One region of the Clostridium sp. CM037 genome, then DNA from elsewhere that is predicted to be linked to it. Evidence: a T-box and tRNA genes for the amino acid it is inferred to sense, from the RefSeq annotation. Region 1 holds a T-box; the other holds one or more tRNA genes.
The links. A T-box is a leader RNA that pairs with one kind of tRNA and senses whether it is charged. The one in region 1 lies ahead of asnS (asparagine--tRNA ligase), so its partner is inferred to be a tRNA-Asn.
Positions count from the first base shown of each region.

Region 2: it has a tRNA-Asn gene. The T-box ahead of asnS (asparagine--tRNA ligase) is inferred to sense a tRNA for this amino acid. The anticodon was not compared.

Region 1 is NZ_CM143650.1:3,595,941-3,605,369, forward strand. It holds gene tkt (transketolase) at 355-2,346, shown strand; gene ACWJKP_RS17195 (DUF362 domain-containing protein) at 2,762-2,932, shown strand; gene ACWJKP_RS17200 (CbiQ family ECF transporter T component) at 3,059-3,280, opposite strand; gene ACWJKP_RS17205 (hypothetical protein) at 3,294-4,613, shown strand; gene ACWJKP_RS17210 (hypothetical protein) at 4,844-5,632, shown strand; gene asnS (asparagine--tRNA ligase) at 5,939-7,330, opposite strand; T-box leader at 7,397-7,672, opposite strand; gene ACWJKP_RS17220 (hypothetical protein) at 7,861-8,094, opposite strand; gene ACWJKP_RS17225 (YitT family protein) at 8,179-9,042, opposite strand; gene ACWJKP_RS17230 (MBL fold metallo-hydrolase) at 9,283-9,429, opposite strand, start outside.
Region 2 is NZ_CM143650.1:352,890-362,318, forward strand. It holds rRNA gene ACWJKP_RS01845 (23S ribosomal RNA) at 1-1,270, shown strand, start outside; rRNA gene rrf (5S ribosomal RNA) at 1,387-1,503, shown strand; tRNA gene ACWJKP_RS01855 (tRNA-Asn) at 1,509-1,583, shown strand; rRNA gene rrf (5S ribosomal RNA) at 1,624-1,740, shown strand; tRNA gene ACWJKP_RS01865 (tRNA-Ile) at 1,747-1,823, shown strand; tRNA gene ACWJKP_RS01870 (tRNA-Ala) at 1,829-1,904, shown strand; gene ACWJKP_RS01875 (IS4 family transposase) at 2,668-4,110, opposite strand; gene ACWJKP_RS01880 (ATP-binding cassette domain-containing protein) at 4,246-4,665, shown strand; gene ACWJKP_RS01885 (response regulator transcription factor) at 4,863-5,549, shown strand; gene ACWJKP_RS01890 (sensor histidine kinase) at 5,546-6,577, shown strand; gene ACWJKP_RS01895 (ABC transporter ATP-binding protein) at 6,713-7,378, shown strand; gene ACWJKP_RS01900 (ABC transporter permease) at 7,392-9,429, shown strand, end outside.

The DNA of each region.
Region 1 (9,429 bases):
CGGTTTCCGCAAGCTGTTTCCTATATAACAAAGAAATTTGCGATTGCAAAAACAAGGATGTTAACTTAAAGTATAGGTTCCAGAAAAAAATGTTTGGAGATAAAGATAAGGATTAAGTCATCTTCAAAAGGAGATTTATACTCCCACTGAAGTCTTCTCTTTGTTACAAATTGGACCACCTTATACAATAGGGAGACTTTCCTTTTGAAATATCGTTAAACTAACTTCTTTTAAAAAACAATATATCCTTGCAATACAGAGAGTAATCTTTTATATTAAATATAGGACATACATCTATTATAAATAATTTAAAATATCATAATAATTAAGATATATAACAAGGAGGAATTTACATTGAGTAAAATTGAACAACTAACCGTAGATACTATAAGGATTTTATCAGCTGAGGCAATAGAAAAAGCAAAATCTGGACATCCAGGGCTTCCGCTCGGAGCGGCACCCATGGCATATACATTATGGGCGAAGCATATGAAGCATAATCCTTGCAATTCAAAATGGCAGGATAGAGATAGATTTGTATTGTCAGCTGGGCATGGATCAATGCTAGAATATTCTCTACTTCATCTTTTGGGATATGGTCTAACTATTGAAGATTTAAAGAATTTTAGACAATTGGGAAGTTTAACACCCGGTCATCCTGAGTATGGTCATACAAATGGTGTTGAAGTTACCACAGGACCACTCGGACAAGGTATTGCTAATGCGGTAGGTATGGCAATAGCCGAAAGCCATCTTGCAGCAAAATTTAATACAAAAGAATATACTATTGTGGATCATTATACCTATGCTATATGTGGTGACGGATGTAATATGGAAGGAATCTCTGGAGAAGCAGCATCCCTGGCAGGCACCTTAGGCCTTGGAAAACTTATTTTAATGTATGACTCAAATAGTATAACTATAGAAGGAAATACCGATATCGCTTTTAGAGAAGATGTAGGTAAACGATTTGATGCCTATGGATGGCAGGTCTTATATGTAGAAGATGGCAATGATATGGACGCAATAAGTAGTGCCATTGAAACTGCAAAACTTGAGTTAAATAAACCTACATTTATTAAAATTAAAACTATTATTGGATTCGGTTGTGCTAAAAAACAAGGTACTGCCTCAGCACATGGGGAACCACTAGGAGAATCTAATATAACTGAAATGAAAAAATGCCTAGGCTGGAACCTCGATCCATTTACAGTTCCCGATGAAGTAACTAATCATATGGAAAATGTAAAGTCATATCTTAGGGAAAAAGAAGAAACTTGGAACACACTTTATGCGCAGTATAGTGAAAAAAATCCTGAACTTGCTAAGGAATATGAAGCATGGCAAAGCGGGGAACTTTCTGTTGATTTACTTAAGATCCAAGATATGTGGAAGTTTGAAGGCACAGCAGCAACAAGAAACTCTTCTGGCGCAATAATAAATATATTAGCAAAACATGTACCAAACCTTATAGGTGGTTCAGCAGATCTTGCTCCTTCTAATAAAACCTATATGGAGGGCAAAGGTGATTTTTCTATGGAAGATAGAACTGGCACTAACCTTCATTTTGGAGTAAGAGAGCATGCAATGGCTGCTATTGCAAATGGAATATATGTTCATGGAGGTCTTAAACCCTTTGTTTCAACTTTCTTTGTATTTAGTGATTATATGAAGGGTGCAATGAGATTATCTTCCCTTATGAGTCTTCCAGTAATTTATGTTTTAACTCATGATAGTATAGCAGTTGGTGAAGATGGTCCAACTCATGAACCAATTGAACAGCTTGCAGCTTTGCGATCTCTACCAAACTTTAATGTCTTTAGACCAGCTGATTCAAGAGAAACAGCTGTTGGCTTTTATGCTGCAATGACTTCAAAAACAACTCCTACTGCATTAATACTAACAAGGCAGAATCTACCTTTGTATGAAGAAACCTCAATTGAGGCTTTAAAGGGTGCCTATGTCTTAAAAACCTATGAAGAAAAAGGTAGAAACCCTGATATAATTTTAATGGCTTCTGGTTCTGAAGTAGAATTTATTTATGAAGGAGCTAAGATATTAAATGACCGTGGTATCAAAGCTAGAGTAGTAAGTATGCCATCCTTAGATTTGTTTGATGCACAATCAAAAGAGTACAGGGAATCTATATTACCATCAGACCTAAGATCCCGCTTGGCAGTTGAAGCTGCTTCTTCCTTTGGTTGGCATAAATATGTTGGAATAGACGGAGATGTAATCTCTATTGATAGATTTGGAGCTTCAGGTAAAGCCGACGATTTATTCAAAATATTCGGCTTTACAACAGAAAATGTTGTTAATAGAGCAATTAAATTGCTCCGTAAGTAATTTAATTAAGTTATAATTTTATTCTGAATAATTTTTTAAATCTTACACATAATATTATTAATAGTTATTAACTCACAGCTAGATAGATGAGCTCATCATTAATATAGATACAGCTAAAAGTTACTAACTACCATATGTATTAAATGAACTGTTTTAAATTTAGTTTTTAGCTGTAACTATTATTTAATGCAGTTTATTTAATATTGTATTTTAAAAGCATTTATAAATTATTAATATAAATATTTATTTAATTTAACATATAAAAATAAGCAAAATAATTATGCCATATAGAATTACTAATACCCCCATTAATTATTACATATGTTCCACCATCTTCTATTTCTAAAAAACTCTTTATTTATTAGCTCAATTATGATATTATGTAGTAAATTAGTTAAAAAGGAGGTTGATTATTATGTCATATAAAATTACTGATGCATGTGTAAGCTGTGGAGCTTGCGAACCTGAATGCCCAGTTAACGCTATAAGCCAAGGAGATTCACTATTTGTTATCGATGCTGATACTTGTATCGATTGTGGAGCTTGTGCAGGTGTTTGTCCTACAGGCGCTCCAGTTGAAGCTTAATTAGAACATAGATCTTATGATCACTATACAAGCTACTGATTTTTGTCAGTAGCTTGTATTTTTTTATACTTATTCCTACAAGCCAAAATATAATAAACATCCATTATACAATAATATTAATACCACTCAACCTCTTGAATAATCAATTTTTTTTTGAAGATAACTCATATTACCCCTATAACACCTAGTGTTTATTGCATTTTTTATATCTTGCCATCGTTTCATAGTGTTAACAAACTGAAGACCTGCCATTTTACCAGTATTTTTAATTTTAAGTGATAAACTACTGAATCCATTCCTACTCTTTATGGCATTATATAAGACAACGTATTCATCCTCAATAAGCATGATAAAACGTTCCATGCTTTTTGCAATATCTGAAACATCTCTTAAATATCATCCATGGGCGTTGTTAAAGCCAAATAACTTAAACATATTTGAGATACTACAAATTAGCCCAAGTACATATTATAACAAATTAGAATGGCTTTATAAGAAATACCTTGAATTTTTAGATAGCCATGAAAGAAAAGCATTTGAAACTCACACATTTGAAAGAATATGGTTAAATACCGATAACATGGTGTATAGTCTAAATAATATTAGAAGGCGTGGTAACGGTGGGGAAAGGTATGATGATGTAGAAGAATTGAATTTTCCAACACATATTGTAGTGAGTGGAGACTCAAATTCAAAGTATATTTCCAGAGCAGATATTGCTTATGATTGTAACATAACACAGGAGGAAATAACTGCTGATACAAAATTGCTAAAAGAGGACCATCTATATAATTTTGCTTGTAAAAATGCAAGATATAGATTTTCATACTGTCCTCACCCACCAACAGAGAATGATACACAATCATATGAAGAATATATAGAAAAATACAGGAAATTTAATATCAGAGATAGTTATATCAATGAATTACATGTTATATCTTCTTATACTGCATTTGCCCACTACTGGCTTATTAAGAATATGGTAAAGGCTAATAAGTGGAGATTTGTTTCGGATGAAGATAATTCCTTAATAACACCATTATTTAGAGTATTTGCTACTGAAATTAAGGAAGGCAATGCTTTACATTTCCTTTGTAAAGTTGAAAAAGGAAAAACAAATAAAGAAGCCTATAATGAATATGTGGAAGCGAGAGAGTTGTTAAAAGAATGGAAGAAAACAAATGAGATTACCAAAATATCGGATACTAATGTTGCCATTTTAAAACTGATGGAGAAGTTAAAATTCCATAATATTATTGAGCATGGAGGGCATAGTTATCCAGTGTGGGTAAACAGACTTCTTAAACACTCACTACCATCTATTGATGAAGGTACAAGAATTATAAATTGTACAACTAATGTTTCTGACTACGATACAGATCATTTAGCAAGGTTGCTAATAAATGTAAATAAATATGCAGTAAACTCTTTTATGCAACAAATCCATCGAAGATTATCAATATTGGAGAGACCATTTACTACTGCAAGAGGAGAATGTAAAAGTTACGTTTATGCTAATTTTAACCCCAAATATGCACAATATGCTATTACAATATTAAGGACATACTATAATTTTTGTATGCCTTACAAAACATTAGATAAACAACTCTTAACCCCTACTCAAAAATTGGGTATAACAAATAAAAAATTTGATTTAAACGATATAAAATATTTCAAATAAAATTCAAAATTCTTAAAAGTAAATATAACATATTTGAAATCAAGATTACCTATACCAGTATAATAAAACTTGACTTTCTTAACTATAATTATATCAACTGTGATAAATATGGTATTAGGTATCTAATAAAATAATGAAGGATAACAACCATTATAAAAGATACTCATTGTTTTGATAAACAATTGTATTTTAAGACGCAACAAATGATATTAAGAAGGAGGAATAAATAGATGAAGGTATATGAGTTTGGCAATATAGAAAATCCAAAGTTATTAATGTTTCATGGAATGGCATGTACATGGAAACAGAATTTTGGACAAGTTATTGAGAAGTTGAAAGAGCAATTTTATTTGATTATCCCTGCCTATAATGGACATAATCCAGATGAAAATAAAGATTTCACTTCCATTACACAGACAGCAAGTGAGATTGATGATTATATTATGAAAAATCATAATGGAAAAATCTATGCTTCATACGGTTTATCAATGGGAGCAAATATCTTGGTTGAAGTCTTATCAAATCAAAGAATACAAATGGAAAAGGCAATTATTGACGCACCAGATTTTGTACCATTCCCGAGTTGGTTTGTGAAGCCCGTTTCTAAAATGGTAGCCTCTGTCGGAGTAAAAGTATTACAAAATCCCAAAAAATTAAATTCGATTATTTTATTCTTAATGACTGGAAGCACTTCAAAGGATTATGGTGAAGAAATGATAAACTCTTCAGTCTTTTCAGGACTAACTAAAAATACTATTTATAATGCATATTATGCTGACCATGTTCAGCATATCCCTAAAGCATTTAAGGATACAAATGTGCAAGTAATATGTTGGTGTGGAAGTACAGAAAACTGGGCAATTAAATCTATTAAAAATTTGAAGAAATACATTCCACAACTGCGGGAAAAACAATTTGAAGGATATAAGCATGGTGAATTGATTATTATACATTCAGAACTATTCATAGCAGAATTGGAAACAGTATTGCTAACTGATTTGGTAGGAAAAATCTCATAAAAAAAACACCATTATGAACATAATTTTTACTAAATAGCGAAAAATAAAAATAAGCAGAATGTTAGTTAAACCTTCTGCTTATTCTATTATTAAAATACATGCTATTTGATGTGCTAATTACTACATATGCACCTCAAAACCGAACCCGTTGTTCTACACATAGTGAGCTACTTTTAAATATTGTAATTTACTATTAAATCATCTCCTGCGTAGCCGCAACAGCTTCGCAGAAGATGCATTGACGACTTTAGAAGGAGATTTATACTTCCACTTATACAAATGGGAGACTTTCCTTCTGAAATGTCGTTAAAATTCAGCAGACCCAGTTGTTCTTGGGAATGGGATAACGTCTCTTATGTTGCTCATACCTGTAATATACATAATAGCTCTTTCAAACCCTAGTCCAAATCCAGCATGCTTAGTTCCGCCGTATTTTCTTAACTCTAAATACCACCAGTAATCTTCTTTATTAAGACCACATTCTTCCATCCTAGCCTCTAAAATATCTTGTCTTTCTTCTCTTTGGCTTCCACCGATAATTTCTCCTATTCCCGGTACAAGTAAGTCCATTGCTGCAACTGTCTTATTATCGTCATTTATTCTCATATAAAAAGATTTTATTTCCTTTGGATAATCCGTTACAAATAATGGTTTTTTAAACACTTCTTCTGTTAAATATCTTTCATGCTCAGTTTGAAGATCACAGCCCCAAGTTACCGGGTACTGGAATTCATTTCCTGATTTTTGTAGAATATCCACAGCCTCAGTATATGTTATCTGGCCAAACTCTGCGTTTACAACACCATTTAATCTTTCAATTAAACCTTTATCTACAAAACTATTGAAAAACTCCATCTCTTCTGGAGCGTTTTCCATAACATATTTTATTATATATTTCATCATGTCTTCTGCGAGTTTCATATCATCTTTTAAATCCGCAAATGCTATTTCAGGCTCTATCATCCAGAACTCAGCTGCATGTCTTCCTGTATTAGAATTTTCTGCTCTAAATGTTGGCCCAAAAGTATAAACATTTCTAAACGCTAAAGCAAAAGCCTCTGCTGCTAACTGTCCACTTACAGTTAAGCTAGTTTCTTTACCAAAAAAGTCTTGCGCGTAATCAACTTTTTTATCTTCGCCTAGCGGAACATTGCTAAAATCAAGGGTAGATATTCTAAACATTTCACCCGCACCTTCGCAATCACTACCAGTTATTATTGGTGTATGGGTATATACAAATCCTCTCTTTTGAAAAAACTCATGTATAGCAAAAGCAGTTAATGAACGCACCCTGAACACTGCTGAGAAAGCATTACTTCTTGGCCTTAAGTGTGCAATAGTTCTTAAATACTCAAAAGAATGTCTTTTCTTTTGCAATGGATAATCGGTATTTGACATCCCTTCTAAAACTATTTTAGTAGCTTTAATCTCAAATGGTTGCTTAGCTTCTGGCGTTACAACAAGTTTCCCTTCTATAGTCAAAGATGAACTTATAGGTAATTTAGCTATTTCAGCAAAATTTTCTAAGCCTTCCTCAAAAACTACCTGAATATTTTTGAAGAAGCTTCCATCATTAACTTCTATAAACCCGAACGCTTTAGAAGATCTTAAAGTTCTTATCCATCCAGAGATAGATACTACTTGATCTGCATATTTTTCTTTTTCTCTATAAATTTGTTTTACTAACAATTTTTCCATAAAATTGCCCTCCTTATAATTTTATATTTACCTTAATAATAAAAAAAGCCTTCCATCCCTTAATAATAAAGGGACGAAAGGCTATAATTTCGCTATGCCACCCAGTTTTGTCATATAATATGACCAATCTAATCAGTACATAATTATATATTCGTTGATACGAGTTATACAATTGATACTGCCCAACAGTTAACGGATTGGAGCCGTCTAAGCCTACTACCTTAAAGATTTCGGTTAGAAACTCTGAGATGTTCTTCGATATAAACTTCGTATTGGTCTTTCACCATCACCAACTCGCTATTACTACCCCTTTATATCTACTCTTCTCTTCACAGTCTTTATATGTAAATATTAGTATATGTTTTAATTATTTTTATATTCAATTAAAATTATAATATTTTTAATAATAAATGTCAAATATTTTTATAATAAAAATAGATGCCTAAAATAATTTTTCAATCATTTTAGGCATCCCTTAAGTTTTTCTCTTAATTATATATATTATAATTCTTTTAAACAAGTATATCTATTTAATCAAATTCTTCATCTTCATTTTCATCTTCAACTATCTCACCAATAACTTCATCTCTCTTTGCCGTTTCTCCAGTAGCCTTATTTTCAAGAACAATGTTACATTTCACACATCCATCTTCTTCATTAATGAAAGTTTTTGCTACAACATCATCTTTTTCTAAAGATACACCCTGCGTAAGTTTCTCTGGGTGGTCAAATATAATAGGTTTACTATTTAATCTATCATCCATGTATAATCACTTCCTTTCTAAATTTAGTCTTTACATGAAGACTTCAAAATATACTTTGAAAATGTTGCCTATTATACTTGTATTTTATTTTGTAAATCCTTCTCCCGATACTTCTCTTACATCTGCAACAGTAATAAATGCGTTGGCATCAATTAATTTAACCATTTTTTGAAGAGGTACTATTTCATTTTTGCCAACTACTATATATAGCACCTGTTTAGATCCATTTGTATACATTCCAGTAGCATTTATTCCTGTTACACCTCTCTTTAAATCCTTCATTAATATTTCCGCTATTTCCTTAGAACTATTTGAAATAATAAATACCGCTTTAGAATAATTTATTCCTTCAAGTATACCATCTATAACCTTACTAACTATATAAGTAGATATTAGTGCATACATAGCTTTTTGAACACCAAATACAAAAGCACCTGTTAGTATTATAATCGAATCAATAGCTAATATAATTTTAGCTATTGGCATATTTTTTAAATAAACCTTTATGATGTTTGCAGCTAAATCAGTTCCTCCAGTACTAGCTGATGCTCTTAATACAAACCCTAAGCCTATACCAACAAATACTCCACCAAATATACTAACCAACAAAATATCGACCTGTGGCATCGGTATAAAGCTTGTATAAAACAACGCGAAAGATAGATATGCCGCAGCAAACATGGATTTACCGACAAATTTTTTCCCCTTAAGTTTTCTAGCAATGATAAGCAATGGTATATTTATCACAATATTGGTAAACCATAGAGGCACTCCTATTCCGTAATGCTTTTCTGCAATATATTGAATAACAATGGCAATACCTGCTACTCCACCTGTTACCAATTTAAATTTTGCCAAAAACATATTTATGCCTGCTGCGAGTATTGTAGTCCCTATAATAATGTAAATATAATTTAAAACGTTCTCATTTTTAGTTTCTGTTCTCATTTAATCTATCCTACTTTCTACTTACTGCTTTATAATAATAAAGTTATCACAATTATAAAATTATGTAAATAGAAATTATAGTTTTTAATTATTTTATAAGTTTTGCATCATAAATCCACCTAAATATAAAAAGCATCACATGTAATATTAATTTAGGGGGACTAAAAAATACTGCATGTGATGCTTTTTTATTTGGTTATTTAAATTATAGACATAAATAACTATTTCTATCCATATATATTAAAAATTTTTTTTATATATTATCTCTTGCCTAGGATGATTTATTTCAACTGCTTTTATGTTAATTTTTCTCATTATACTAGCAAATTCTTTAGTAATAGCTACTTCATCTCCGAAATGCATAGGTATAAGTAGTTTAGGCCTAAT
Region 2 (9,429 bases), 990 kb from region 1:
CACAGGTAGGTGAGGAGAGAATCCTAAGACCATCGGAAGAATTGTTGTTAAGGAACTCGGCAAATTGACCCCGTAACTTCGGGAGAAGGGGTGCCTACGTAAGTAGGTCGCAGAGAATAGGCCCAAGCAACTGTTTAGCAAAAACACAGGTCTCTGCTAAAGCGAAAGCTGATGTATAGGGGCTGACGCCTGCCCGGTGCTGGAAGGTTAAGGGGATTACTTAGCGCAAGCGAAGGTATGAACTTAAGCCCCAGTAAACGGCGGCCGTAACTATAACGGTCCTAAGGTAGCGAAATTCCTTGTCGGGTAAGTTCCGACCCGCACGAATGGCGTAATGATTTGGGCACTGTCTCAACAACACATCCGGCGAAATTGTAGTGCAAGTGAAGATGCTTGCTACCCGCGATTGGACGGAAAGACCCCGTAGAGCTTTACTGTAGCTTAGCATTGAATTTCGGTATTGTCTGTACAGGATAGGTGGGAGACTGAGAAACATGGGCGTCAGCCTGTGTGGAGTCATCCTTGGGATACCACCCTGACAGTACTGAGGTTCTAACTGGAGGCCATGAATCTGGTCACAGGACATTGTTAGGTGGGCAGTTTGACTGGGGCGGTCGCCTCCAAAAAAGTAACGGAGGCGCCCAAAGGTTCCCTCAGCGCGGTTGGAAATCGCGCGAAGAGTGCAAAGGCAGAAGGGAGCCTGACTGCGACACTTACAAGTGGAGCAGGGACGAAAGTCGGGCTTAGTGATCCGGTGGTACCTCGTGGGAGGGCCATCGCTCAACGGATAAAAGCTACCTCGGGGATAACAGGCTGATCTCCCCCAAGAGTCCACATCGACGGGGAGGTTTGGCACCTCGATGTCGGCTCGTCGCATCCTGGGGCTGAAGTAGGTCCCAAGGGTTGGGCTGTTCGCCCATTAAAGCGGCACGCGAGCTGGGTTCAGAACGTCGTGAGACAGTTCGGTCCCTATCCGTCGCGGGCGTAGGAAATTTGAAGGGAGCTGTCCTTAGTACGAGAGGACCGGGATGGACAAACCTCTGGTGCACCAGTTGTCACGCCAGTGGCATCGCTGGGTAGCTATGTTTGGAAGGGATAAACGCTGAAAGCATCTAAGCGTGAAGCCCACCCTGAGATGAGATTTCCCATAACTCGCACGTAAGTGCGGTGTTAGTAAGACTCCTGGAAGACCACCAGGTTGATAGGTTAGAGGTGTAAGCATGGTAACATGTTCAGCTGACTAATACTAATAAGTCGAGGGCTTGACCTAAATATATAATTAAAAGTAATGCGATATACTTCTTTCGTAAGAAAGAAGCAAGGCTTTGATCGTGAGCGAAAAGACTAATTCACTGTGCAATTTTGAGAGAATATTTATTTTCTCAATCTAGTGATTATGGCATGAAGGTAACACCCGTTCCCATACCGAACACGAAGGTTAAGCTTCAATGCGCCGATGGTACTGCAGGGGTGACCTTGTGGAAGAGTAGGTCGTCGCTAGGTAATGTTCCGCGATAGCTCAACGGTGGAGCACTCGGCTGTTAACCGATAGGTTGAAGGTTCAAATCCTTTTCGCGGAGCCATTTTTTTAAAATATAATAACATATGACGGATATTAATAAATCTGGTGATTATGGCATGAAGGTAACACCCGTTACCATACCGAACACGAAGGTTAAGCTTCAATGCGCCGATGGTACTGCAGGGGTGACCTTGTGGAAGAGTAGGTTGTCGCCAGGTAAATATGGATCTTTAGCTCAGCTGGTTAGAGCTACCGGCTCATAACCGGTCGGTCCGGGGTTCGAGTCCCTGAAGGTCCACCATATGTGGGGATATAGCTCAGCTGGGAGAGCACCTGCCTTGCACGCAGGGGGTCAAGGGTTCGATTCCCTTTATCTCCACCAAAAAACAGTCCAATACGGGCTGTTTTTTTTGTGGAGATAAATAAGTTGTTAGTAAAAAAACTGGGTTAAATCATCTCCTGTGCAGCTGTTGATTTTACTCCAAGATGTGATATTAACGATCTCAAAAGGAAATTTAGAACCCTATTGAAGCAAATAAAATATTTGATGAATTTCCTCTTAAATAAGGGGTAGGGCTCGCAAAGCGTAAATTTACAACGTTAAGCCAGTTATTTACAATTAGATGCTATTATTTTAATATTCTGAGTTAGAACTAATATGTAATAGTTCTAACTCAGATATATATATAACATCAGTGTAAAGCATTGATATATCTAGGGTTTAATCACTAAATGATAAAATTCTTATTTTTTTGCTCAAAATAAGTTAGTTAAAATACAATTATAGTATTGATAATACTAACTAAAATAGTAATAAAAAATATTTATTAACTAATATAAAATCTTTGAGAAAAACATTAAATTAACACTGGTATATTTAATATTTGCCTTAAATATATCACCATTTTGGTAACAAATGTCTTAACGTATAAAATCCGCGTTTCGCGGTTACTACCCCATAGCCATCAAGCTAAGCCATATTGAATATTAGTAAGTCATTATTAAATACTATATTTTACCATCGAAATTTATTTTGATAAATTTTAATGGTAAATTTTAAGTGTACAATAGTATTCAAACAATTTTAGGGTACACCAAAAAAAGCCACGTATATAGTGGGGCTTTTACAATTTTATCAAGTTGTTTTATGCTGCAACTTTAGCCTGCGATGATGTTAATTTATAACAAACTCCAAGAATATCAAAAACAGTTTTCTTATCCTTTTTATGAGATTTCAGACCATTCCTAACTACATTTTCAAATATTAATTTTAAGGTATCGAGAACTTTATTAGGGAATTTGATAAGCTCAAAATATAGACTATCAATATATTCATGAACTATTTCACAAGTTTTAATTTCACTGGCTTCAAGGCCTTTATTTTCTAAAGCTAAAGTCCTCATTTTAAACATTACAGCAGAGCTTATTAGTAGCAAAATAAGTTTTCCATAAAGCTGACATTGAAACCGTTCTATTTTAACTAACTTTACAACCTGTATACTAAATATGGATTTCCACGTTTTAAATATTATTTCGATCTGCCATCTTAAACTGTAAAACTCATGAACCTGCTTTGAACTTAAAACTTCTTCCTTAATATTCGTTATATAAATAGATATACCTAATAATTCAATCGTATTATTACTTTTTTCTATACCCTTTTTTTTAGCATTCTTCACAGATTTTTCTGTTCTTTTTTTCAATTGATCATTTGTTAGTTTATATAAAATAATCCTTGTTTTTAGCGTCTTTTCCTTGCCTACATAGACATCCTTAATTTCATAACGGTCCCCCTCGCCCATCTGTTTCATTATGTCAGAAATATAGATTCTTTTAAAAAGGCTTGATTTTTTAGGAGCACCATTCTTATAGTACTCTATATCCTTATTTTCTATATATACTGCTATATTAGGTTTGAGTCTTGATATGTAAAACGCTTCTCTATCTTCTATGTCCAAAAAATCTTCAAAGTTGAAATACCCAAGATCTCTTAAAATAAGATCCCCAGATTTGATAGTATCTCTTATTTTGCTCCCAAAAGTATTGTCGCTTCCTGAGCCAGCTCCTACTTGTATATTAAGAAGATTTCCAGATTTCAATTCATATTCTAGTTGTATTTTTACACCTGAAGCTTGAGAGCAGCCACCAGATCCAGGATAAATATCTTTATAGCTTTCTGGTACTTGAAAAGCAGTAGAATCAAGTATTCTTATTCGTTTGAAATGTTCATCCCATACACTTGGTATGCAAGTATTATTTGTTATTGTTTGGCGCAACAGGTTTTCAAAAATTTTCTTTAAAAATTCCACACATCTTTCATTTAAACGTTGATCTAATGCTTGATTAGAAATAACTATTCCTATTTTTGCACTAAGTTTTGTACATAAGGTAACAAGTGTATTATTCGCAACCTCTGCATCCATAAAGCAGCATAAGCAAACGAATTCCCATGCTTTAATTTTACCTTTTCTTTTCACAAAGCCTGTTACTCTAGCTATTTCTTCAATCTCCTCTTTTGAAAAGCATCTTTTAATTTCAGCTGCAAAATGTTTCATATCTTTATCCAATTTTAAGTTTTCTTCTATCATTTGTAAATTACCCCCATTGATGTGTTTTGTTATCTTTTAAATGATAACATTTTTACAAATGGGGGGCTTTATTTTTATAGACTTCCCTTAGCTTGATGGCTATGGGTTACTACCCCTATATATAATAATATTGTTTTGGGAAAAAGTAATGTATCAAAGCAAAAGGTTGAACTAGCATTAAAGCGAGCAGATATATACCAATTTGTTGATAATTTACCACAAGGTTGGAATACTGTTATTGGAGAAAATGGAATCCGTTTGTCTGGTGGCGAGAAACAACGGTTGGCAATTGCTAGGGCTGTTTTTAGAAATGCACCAATATTAATTTTTGATGAAGCAACATCTATGCTTGATAATGAAACTGAAAATACTATTATGCAACAGATTTTATCATTATTTAAGGATAAAACCATTATTTTAATTGCGCATAGATTGTCTACTGTAAAAAATGCGGATATTACTTCTGTTTTAAAAGGTGGTCATATAATTGAAGAAGGAACCCATCAACAATTAATACAGTTAAAGGGATTATATTATAAATTATATACAACTTAATATAAATATGAATACAATAATAGATTTTAATATTGATAACTCTTAATTTATTTAAAGTTTATGATGGTACTGAAGTATAGTAGGTACTTGCGCTATTCTAAAACTACTACTAAAATAAATTTATATATAATTGTATTTGAAAAATTTTGTAACGTTTCTGTTTTATAATAGAAGAAAACCTTCTAAGGAGTGAAATAATGAAACAGATATTAGTTGTCGAGGATGATACTTTATTAAACAAAACATTATCTTATAATTTAAATGAGGAAGGGTATGAAGTGGATTCTGCTCTAAACATGTTTGCAGCTATAAATTATGTTAATCAAAAGGAATATCATCTTATAATTTTAGATGTAAATTTGCCAGATGGGAATGGTTTTGACCTATGTCAAAAAGTTAAACTATTACATGAGAAGACTTCTGTGATTTTCTTAACATCTAATGATATGGAAAAGGATATGATAAAAGGTTTTGATTTAGGAGCAGATGACTATGTGACTAAACCTTTTCCACTAAGTGTATTTCAAAAAAAAGTTAAAGTGCTTTTAAATCGTCTTGAAAGGCCGCTTGAAACTGATTGTTATGATAATGGAGATTTATGTATTAACTTTTCTCAATTGTCAGCCAATCTAAATGGAAAAATGATTGCATTTACGCCAATTGAATATAGGACTTTAAAATTATTCACAGAAAACCCCAAAATAGTATTGACAAGACAAATTCTTTTAGAAAAGTTATGGGATTCTGAAGGAAACTTTGTAGATGAACATACTTTAACTACGGTTGTTAGCCGTATACGAAATAAAATTGAATTAGCTGATCATAAATATATTAAAACTGTATACAGTATGGGATACATGTGGATAAGTGGTGATAGGAAATGACTTCAAAAAAATTATCTGTTCGAAATATTTGCCTTTTTGTAAGTATAGGGATACTTATAACATCAATAGTTTTTCTTATCATGGCATATCTAATCACAGGCAATATTATATTGATTTTTGGAGGAATTATTTTTCTTTCATGTATATACATATGGATTGGGCTGCTTATATTTTTAGTAAGGAAAAAATTAATACTTTTTACTTCATGTATTGCCCAAAATTTAAAGAATATCACAAACGGTGATAATAACTTTGAATTTAATTCAGAAGAAGATACCTTGTTGTCACGAATTAATTATAGAATATCAAGATTGTTTGAAATTATGCAAGAAAGTAACTGTAGTGTTGCCAATGAAAAAGCTGATTTAGAAGAATTAATTTCAGATATTTCCCATCAAGTAAAAACGCCTATTGCAAATTTGAAAATGATTAATTCAACTTTTTTAGAACGTAAGTTACCAGAAAAAACACAAATTGAATTTTTGCAAGCAATGAATGGTCAACTTGATAAATTGGACTTCCTTATGCAGGCAATGATCAAGACTTCAAGACTGGAAACTGGAATTATAACCTTAGAAAAAAAGAACTGTTATCTTTATGAAACACTTGCATCAGTAATGGGTAACACTTTGTTTATGGCTGAAAATAAGAACATCGAGATTGTAGTTGATTGCACTACGAATTTGATGGTTTCACATGATAGAAAATGGACAACGGAAGCCTTGTTTAACATCCTTGATAATGCCATAAAATATTCACCTAAAGGTGGCAAAATTCATGTAACTGTTACAGTATGGGAAATGTATACGAAAATTGATATATCAGATAACGGCAAAGGTATTTCAGAAAAACATCAAGCTGAAATTTTCAAACGTTTTTACCGTGAGGATGAAGTACATGATATTCCAGGCATTGGTATTGGGTTGTATCTTGCCCGTGAAATTATCACCATGCAGGGTGGATATATTAAAGTAGTATCTAATTATGGACAAGGTTCAACCTTTTCAGTATTTCTTCCCAATAGATAAATTTAAAATTTTATAGCTTGCTTAATAACTTAAAAAGGTTACAAATTTATAACTAATAATTATTTATTGGTATATTTCTGTAACCTTTTAGTGATATTCTGTGATTAATTCATTAATTGGAAGGAAGGTTTTTATATGAGCATTTTAAAAACAACTAATTTGAAAAAATATTATGGTATAAAGCCAAACATTACAAAGGCATTAGATGGAATAAACTTTAATGTAGAAAATGGTGAATTTGTAGCTGTTGTAGGCACATCTGGTAGTGGTAAATCTACATTACTACATATGATAGGAGGACTAGATAATCCAACATCTGGTAGTGTTATGGTTAAAGATAAGGAGTTAGCAGACATGAGTGATGATCAACTTGCAATTTTTCGGCGTCGCAATATTGGATTTATTTTTCAGAACTACAACCTTATGCCAATGTTAAATGTATATGAAAATATTGTTCTACCAGTAGAATTAGATGGGGAAACTGTAGACAAGTCTTTTATGAATGAAATTATAAAAATGTTAGCACTGGAAGATAAAATTCAAAATATGCCCAATAATCTTTCAGGCGGTCAACAACAGCGAGTAGCCATTGCAAGGGCATTAGTTACAAAACCTGCTATTTTATTAGCTGATGAACCAACCGGCAATTTAGATAGCAAGACCAGTGCTGATGTTATGGGACTTCTTAGTATGAGCAGTAAGAAATTCCATCAGACAATTGTAATGATTACTCATAATAATGAAATTGCTCAGCTTGCTGACAGAATCATACGTATTGAAGATGGTAAAATAATGGTATAAAGGGGGTATAAATATGTTTCAAAATAATAATGGAAATTCTATTAAAAAGCTAACATGGAGTACTCTTAAATCCAGTAAAAACTCTATTGCAATTATAGCCATTGCTTTATCAACACTTCTATTTACAAGTATGTTTACTATCACAGGGAGTTTGCGAGCATCTATGCAAGATAGTGATATGCGTAAAGTAGGTACATCAGCTCATGCTGGATTAAAGCATTTAACACCAGAGGAATTTAAAAAGATCTCAAAGGACAGTATGGTTAGAGATATTTCATATTCTACCATTATTGGGAATGCAGAAGGTTCGCCATTTCAAAAGTTGCCCACGGAAGTAAGATGGGGTGAAAATAAATATGCAAAGTGGACTTTTAATTTTCCTACAATAGGAAAAATGCCCAATTCAAAAAAAGAAATGGCTACAAGCACTCTTGTTCTTGATAAACTGGGTGTTTCTCACAAATTAGGACAACAAATCAGATTAAGTGTAAAAACGGATTTTGGAACATCCACCGACCTTTTTACATTATCTGGTATATGGAGCGGTGATGATGTATCTTATAGGCAGACAATATGGCTTTCACAGCCATATGCTAATGAAATTGCACCATTTTTAAATATTCCTTCTGATGGCACTGTAAATCGTTCTAATGGATATATAGATAGCGCAATTATGTTTCCCACAGTTTGGAATATTGAAGGAAACATCAATAATCTTGCTAAGAAATATAATTTAAATGTACCAATAGGTATTAATTGGGCATATGATACTGCTCAAATTGATATTCAAAATATAGCAATTATTATTCTTGCAATAATGGTTATATTCGTGGCAGCATATTTGTTGATTTATAACATTTTTTATATTTCAGTTGCTCAAGACATTCGTTCTTATGGATTATTGAAAACAATAGGAACAACTTCAAAACAAATACGGAAAATTGTTCGCTTGAAAGCTCTGATTTTATCTTGCATGGGCATTCCACTAGGGCTATTGATAGGATGGCCTATCGGCCGTATTTTAGTTCCATATATTGTTAATATTTTAGGTGAAAATATGCATGTTATTACAACCGCTAACCCTCTAATATTTATCACTGCAAGTGTTTTTAGTTTGCTAACTGTATATTTAAGCTGTTGTAAACCAGCTATACTAGCATCAAAAGTGTCTCCAATTGAATCAGTGCGTTATACAGAAATAAGTTCAAAAGCTTCATTAAAAAAGAAAAGAAAACACACCCATAGAGTAGAAACTTACACAATAGCAATATCAAATCTGAGAAGAAATAGAAAAAAAGTTATCGTAGTTGTTTTATCTTTTTCACTCAGTTTGGTACTTCTTAATAGTACTTATACTTTTGTCCACTCTTTTGATTTTGACAAGTTTGTAGCTAGTACTAGTATATCTGATTTTTCAATTGCAGATACATCTATCATTAATAGCGTAACTCCTTTTAATACAAATGGCGTAAGTAACAATTTTATTGATAAGGTTAAATCATTAGCAGGACTTGAAAAAAGTGGAAATGTTTATCTTTTTAAGAATCACCAATCTTTCAGTAGTGATGCCTATACTCGTCTTAAAGGACAGATTGATTCAATGGACAATAAAAAAAAGATGGATATTATGAGGTCTCAAGCCATGGTAAAAAAAGTTTCAGTAGTAAACACTTTGGGTTTTGATACTTGGCCGGCAGAGTCTATTAAAGTACTAAGTGGAAAATTGGATAATGCACGTTGGACAAATGGAGATGGTATTTATGTAACTCCATGTAAAATGATTGGGAATGGAAGTAGTAGCATATATAAACCTGGAGATACCATTGATGTTGATTTAGGAAATGATAAGAAAAAAAAATATAAGGTTTTAGCAATTGTGGATTATCCAGAAGCACTTAATTCACCTGAGCATTATGATTTAGGATTAGAATATCTACTTCCTTCAAGTGAATTTTTATCTAACTTTGGACCAAGTAAACCAATGCGTACCATTTTTAATGTAGATGACAAACATCTTGATATAACTGAAAGATGGGTTGAACATTATTGTA